DNA from 2 places in the Serratia sp. GW822-FHT06D09 genome. Region 1 is predicted to be linked to the other one. Evidence: predicted binding sites of a transcription regulator. Region 1 holds the regulator's gene; the other holds the start of a gene.

Region 1 (3,409 bases):
TGGCGGTGCCAAATCCAGCCGAGCGCGATGCCGCGCAGAGAAAGAAAGACCGCCAGCGCCAGCCATAAACCATGATTGCCCAAGACGGGTACGGTCAGCAGCGTCAAACCATAGCCGGCCGCCGCCACTGCCATGCTGTTGCGCATTTCTGCTCCTCGTGTGGCGCCAATAAACATGCCGTCCAGCAAATAGCACCATACGCCCACCAATGGCAGCACCACCTGCCACGGCAGATAGTGGCCGGCCAGCGCACGCAGTTCCGGTAACGAGGTCAAGGCGGCGATAATATGCTGACCGGCAACGGCATAAACCAGGCCAAAGGCCAACGCGACCAGACAGGCTTGTCGGCAAGCCGCACGCCACACCTTGCGCAGTTGGCTATCGTCGCGCGCGCCATAGGCATGGCCAGAATGCGCTTCAACCGCGTAGGCAAAACCGTCGAGCGCATAGGCGGTAAAGGTCAGTAAGTTCATCAGCACCGCATTCACCGCCACCACTTCGCCGCCAAGCCGGGCACCGAAGATGGTCAAAGAAGCGAAACACAGCTGCAGCAGCAGGGAACGCAGCATAATGTCGCGATTCAGCGCCAGTAAACGCCGCAGGTTGCCACGCCAGGCAGTGCGCAGCATCGGCATGGAAATGCCACGCAGGCGCATGACCCGCCAGGACAGCCATAAGCCCAGCAGCAGCGTGGCATACTCAGAAATAGCGGTCGCCGTCGCCGCACCTTGCACGTTCCAGCCCAGCCCCATCACCAGCCAGATATCCAGTACAATATTCAATAAGTTGCCGACAATCAGCAGGATCACCGGCGCACGTACGTATTGCACGCCAAGCAGCCAGCCCAGGATAACCATGTTCGCCAATGCCGCCGGTGCGCTCAGCCAGCGGATCTCGAGGAATAATCGGGCCTGCTCCAGCACCGCCTCGTCGCCACCGACGATTTTCAGCGCCAGTTCGATCAGCGGATGGCGCAGCAAGACAATGGCCACACCGGCCAACGCCGCCAGCAGCAGCGGTTGCATAAAGGCGCGCGCCAATCCCTGTGGGTTTTGTGCGCCCAGAGCCTGCGCAGTCAGACCGGTGGTGCTCATACGCAGGAACAACAACAGCATGAACAGGAAGCTGGTCGCCATGGCTCCTACCGCCACACCGCCCAGATAAACAGGGCTGTCGAGGTGACCGATCACTGCGGTATCCACCAGCCCAAGCAACGGCACGGTGATATTGGAGAAGATCATTGGCAGCGCCAGGCGCCACAAGGCTTTATCGGTATCGCTGGTGAAGGCGGAGAGCAGGCGCATAGTGAAATGTTCCCGTGGCAATGCGGTTTTAATCGGTCAGAAATGACATCGCCCCAGAGCTGGGGCGATTTAAATCAAAGGGCAGCGTGCAGGCTTATGGGTTAAACCCAGTCGCCGTTGCGGATCACGCCGACCGCCAAGCCTTCAATGGTGAAGTTCTGCTGACGCAGATCAACCACAATCGGCTGGAACTCACTGTTTTCCGGTAGCAGCTCAACCACGTTACCGTGCTTTTTCAGCCGCTTGACCGTAACTTCATCTTCGATGCGCGCCACAACCACCTGGCCATTACGCACGTCCTGAGTTTTATGCACCGCCAGCAGATCACCGTCCAGAATACCGATATCACGCATCGACATACCGTTAACCCGCAGCAGGAAATCCGCGCTCGGTTTGAACAGGGAAGGATCCACCTTGTAGTGACCTTCGATATGCTGCTGCGCCAGCAGCGGCTCACCGGCAGCCACGCGGCCAATCAGCGGTAAACCCTCTTCATCTTCCATCAGCAACCGAATGCCGCGCGAAGCGCCGGAGACGATTTCGATGACGCCTTTACGCGCCAGCGCTTTCAGATGTTCTTCTGCGGCATTTGGCGAACGGAACCCCAGACGCATGGCGATCTCGGCACGCGTCGGCGGCATGCCAGTGGACGAAATATGATCGCGAATCAGATCATAGACCTCTTGCTGTCTGGTAGTTAGTGCTTTCATTCCGCCCCCTGTTTGTTTATACAGTCTTGCTGTGAGTATATACAGGTAAGTGCGGCTTGGGAACCGAAGAATGAATAAAAATCAGGGATTAGCGACCCGGATCGCAACGAGCTTGCTCTGCTCAGACAAAGTGCTGCCACAGGACCGCGGCCCAAACAAACAGCGCCAAAATAACCGCCAGCAAAACTGCCGCCGACCCCATATCCTTGGCCCGGCCGGACAGCTCGTGATACTCGGTCCCCACCCGGTCAACAATCGCCTCAATCGCGCTGTTGAGCATCTCGACAATCATCACCAGCACCACCGACCCAATCAGTAAAATGCGCGCTATCGCACCCACGTCCAGCCAAATCGCCAGTATGATAGCCAGCACGGTCACCACCAACTCCTGGCGGAACGCCGCTTCGTGCTGCCAGGCAGCGGAAAAACCTTTATAAGAGTAGCCGGCGGCTTTAATAATACGGGTCAGGCCGGTTGCTTGGTTCGTCATGTTTTTAGTGCCTTTCGCAGAGGTAAGTCATAATTAAACAGTCTAGGCCAGGAAGCGCTCACGGCTCCCGGTTTTCCAACACCACAGATCTGCTACCCGGTTTCTGGTATGCTTGCGGCGCATTGCTAACAAGAGGCTTCACGTTGTTATGTCAGGTTGGCGTAAAATTTATTATAAACTATTGAATTTACCACTCAAATTGTTGGTAAGAAGTAAGGTTATCCCTTCAGATCCGGTCACGGAGTTAGGGTTGGATCCCTCACGGCCGATTTTGTATGTTTTACCTTATAATTCCAAGGCGGATTTACTGACGCTGCGCACCCAGTGCCTGGCGCAGGATTTGCCCGATCCTCTCGAACCGCTGGAAATAGACGGCACCGTGCTGCCCAGCCACGTGTTTATTCACGACGGCCCGCGCGTATTCCGCTACTACACGCCGAAAGAAGAGTCGGTAAAACTGTTCCACGACTATCTGGATCTGCACCGCAGTAACCCGGATCTCGATATTCAGATGCTGCCGGTTTCGGTGATGTTTGGCCGCTCTCCGGGGCGCGAAGGCCACGGCACACCGCATCTGCGCTTGCTAAATGGCGTGCAGAAATTCTTCGCCGTGCTGTGGCTCGGCCGCGATAGCTTTGTGCGCTTCTCCAATACCGTTTCGCTGCGCCGCATGGCGACCGAGCACGGTACGGACAAGATCATCGCGCAAAAGCTGGCTCGCGTAGCCCGGATGCACTTCTCACGTCAGCGTCTGGCCGCCGTAGGCCCAAGCCTGCCGGCCCGTCAGGACCTGTTCAACAAGCTGTTGGCGTCCAAAGCGATCGAAAAAGCGGTCGAAGACGAAGCGCGCAGTAAAAAGATCTCCCACGAAAAAGCCCAGCAAAATGCCATTGCATTGATGGAAG
Region 2 (3,409 bases), on a different contig from region 1:
TGCCCTCGGTGGAAGGCCAACTCGTGCTGATTGTGATTAGCGGCGTTTTGTTTTTTGCTTTTCGCACCGTGCAGTACGCACATGCCACCATGTTTATCACCCTGTTGGTATTGCTGTGCTTTAACCTGCTGGGCGAAGGTTTCGAAGTCGCCGCGCCGCGCGTTTACGACACGCTGCTGGGTTGCGCCATCGCTTGGGCCGCAGTTAGCTTTATCTGGCCTGACTGGAAGTTCCGGCAATTACCCACGGTGGTCAGTAAGACGCTGAACGCCAACTGCCGTTATCTGGATGCCATTTTGGTGCAATACCATCAGGGAAAAGACAACGGCCTGTCCTACCGTATCGCTCGGCGGGATGCGCACAACAGTGACGCGGAGCTGGCATCGGTGATTTCAAATATGTCTGCCGATCCCAAAGCCAATAAAGACGTTCAGGATGCGGCCTTCCGTCTGCTGTGTTTGAACCACACCTTATTGAGTTATATCTCGGCGTTGGGGGCACACCGTGAACGCCTGAATAATCCTGCGACCCTGGATCTGCTGAATGATGCTGTCTGTTATGTCGATGGCGCCCTGCATCAAGAAGAGCAGGACAGTGGGCGCATCACTCAGGCGTTGGAAAGCCTGGCTGAACGAATTCAACACGCGGCGCCGGAACCGGAAAGCAAAGATCAATTGGTGTTGCAGCAGATTGGGCTGGTGATTGAGCTCTTGCCGGAACTCACGATGCTGAATGCGCAAATAGGTAAATCGGCATAATCATTCAGGGCCTTTCATAAGGCCCTGGACTCTTGGGTTATGGCCGTGGCTAAGCAACATCATGGTGCGCTCAAACCAGTGCGTCAGCTCGCTGCGTAATTCCGAAGGCAAAGCGGCGTGATGATAGCCGGCGATGGCCCCGCCTAATGAAAGCAGCACCCGCAACCCCAAATTTTTTTGCTGCTGCAGTAGCCGAAGATAACTGCGCTTGGCCCCGTTTAACCGCAAATCATAAACATTACGAATACCGGCTCGCCACAGCAAACGTTCCATATTGATGTCGATATTCGGTAAGGTTTTTAACCGACTCTGGTTGTCCGCTTTAATCTCTTGCTCCCGACGCGCTTCGCGAATGGCCTGCCAGGCTAACCCAACCAGTTCATCCCTATCACGCCACAAGGTCTCATCTACCCAGTAATAGCGCATAGTGATAGGCACACCGCGTTTGGAGTAAACCATATTGACCATACCGCGTGAGCGAAAGACCGATTCCAGCCCCTCCGTAGCGCGAAGATAAAGCTCTCCTTCAGCGATAACCGCGAACATGATGCCGTCGGCCAGTACCCCGTAGCCCCCGAACTGCGAGCGAGTAGTGATAGTGCCCAATGCGCAAAAACAGGCCTTGGCCTGTGCGATCCTTCCCATTGATTTCCCTTTCATAACGTCCTCCTGGTGTGGGTTAGCGTTCTATCATTTCCCGTATCAATGAAATAAAACTAACGTGAACAAGTAATTAGAAAAATACGCACTATCCATGGGCATGCCAATCACAAAACTCTGCCGTATAAAAAATGATCGCAATTATGCGAGGTGCTACGAAGATTTGGGTTGATCTTACTGACAACTGGATGTACTGTATAAACATACAGTGACACTACGGGCGGGATACTTTATGCGTACTCAATCACTCTACAAAACCCATTTCAGCCACACCTCTTTTGCGGTGAACAATGCTGCAGAAAACACAGATGCCGGCAACAAAAATGGCCTTATCAGTGAACTTGTTTACAACGAGCATCAGCCCGCAGTGGCGCAATTGTTGCTGCCTTTGCTACAGCAGTTGGGCATGCAGTCGCGCTGGTTGTTATGGCTGACCCCACAGCAAAAGCTGAGTAAAAGGTGGCTACAGCAGTCCGGCCTGCCGGTTGGGAAAGTGGTGCAGCTGAGCCAAATCAGTCCGCTGGACACGGTCGAAGCGATGGAAAAAGCGTTACTGACGGGAAATTACAGTGTCGTACTCGGCTGGTTACCCGATCTTACGGAAGAAGATCGTCTAAAATTAAGACGCGCGGCAGAATTAGGTAACGCTTATGGGTTCATTATGCGTCCTCAACGTGACATAAACCCGATTCACGGACAGTGTTCCACCCTAAAAATTCACTCTTCTTTGTATCATTAAGTAAATTTAGGATTTTTCCCATCATTTTCATCGTTCTTCAAGGGAACCTTTATGGGATCAGGGGAAAAGCGAGTGCGGCTGCGGTTCCGCGGCCCAAAACGAAGGCTGGATTGCTCGTTTTTTTGCCGGTTAATGTTAGTAAATATGTACGATTCCGCGTTTTTTTTTAGAGCTTTATCACATCACACTTGTAACTTTCGCGCCACGTTGTAGACTTTACATCGCCAAGGTTGCTCTATAACGCCAGATAAACTGGCCGAGTAACAAACGAGGGCTCAAACCTTGGCGAAGGAATTTAACCAAGGGCTTAAAACAGCTTTAAAGCTCATTGCCTATTTGGATGATAACGAGGCGCAAAATGAAAAAGACAGCTATCGCATTAGCAGTGGCACTGGCTGGTTTCGCTACCGTAGCGCAAGCCGCCCCAAAAGATAATACCTGGTACACCGGTGCTAAACTGGGCTGGTCCCAGTACCATGACACTGGTTTCTACGGCAACGGTTACCAGAATGGTATCGGCAATGGTCCGAACCATAAAGATCAACTGGGTGCTGGCGCGTTCCTGGGTTACCAGGCGAACCAATACCTGGGCTTCGAGCTGGGCTATGACTGGCTTGGCCGTATGCCTTACAAAGGCAGCGTGAACAACGGTGCTTTCAAAGCACAGGGCGTTCAACTGGCAGCTAAACTGAGCTACCCAATCATCGACGATCTGGACATCTACACTCGTCTGGGTGGTATGGTATGGCGTGCAGATTCCAAAGCTAACTACGGCAATGGCACTCGTCTGAGCGACCACGACACTGGCGTTTCTCCGCTGGCTGCAGTGGGTGTTGAGTACGCACTGACCAAAAACTGGGCTACTCGCCTGGACTACCAATTCGTTAGCAACATCGGTGATGCAGGTACTGTCGGCGCACGTCCAGACAACACCATGCTGAGCCTGGGTGTTTCTTACCGTTTCGGTCAGGATGATGTTGTTGCTCCAGCACCAGCTCCGGCTCCAGCTCCAGTTGTTGAAACCAAGCGTTTCACTCTGAAGTCTGACGTGCTGTTCAACTTCAACAAATCCACTCTGAAAGCAGAAGGCCAACAGGCTCTGGACCAGCTGTACACTCAGCTGAGCTCCATGGATCCTAAAGATGGTTCTGTTGTAGTTCTGGGTTACACTGACGCCGTTGGTTCTGACCAGTACAACCAGAAACTGTCTGAAAAACGCGCTCAAAGCGTTGTTGACTACCTGGTATCTAAA

What was found. The regulator LexA, encoded in region 1, represses DNA repair genes until DNA is damaged. The targets are predictions, from matches to a motif close to TNCTGTATGTACATACAGNA.
Region 2: sulA (SOS-induced cell division inhibitor SulA) is a predicted target of LexA. The motif match lies at 1,610-1,629, and genes of this name have one in related genera.

What each region holds. Positions count from the first base shown of each region.
Region 1 covers NZ_JBXALO010000004.1:63,706-67,114, reverse strand. Annotated here, with positions in the region: gene dinF (MATE family efflux transporter DinF) at 1-1,304, opposite strand, end outside; gene lexA (transcriptional repressor LexA) at 1,406-2,014, opposite strand; gene AC1RKG_RS11285 (diacylglycerol kinase) at 2,136-2,504, opposite strand; gene plsB (glycerol-3-phosphate 1-O-acyltransferase PlsB) at 2,653-3,409, shown strand, end outside.
Region 2 covers NZ_JBXALO010000002.1:548,727-552,135, reverse strand. Annotated here, with positions in the region: gene yccS (YccS family putative transporter) at 1-758, shown strand, start outside; gene AC1RKG_RS06285 (TfoX/Sxy family DNA transformation protein) at 759-1,418, opposite strand; gene sulA (SOS-induced cell division inhibitor SulA) at 1,651-2,157, shown strand; gene ompA (porin OmpA) at 2,516-3,409, shown strand, end outside.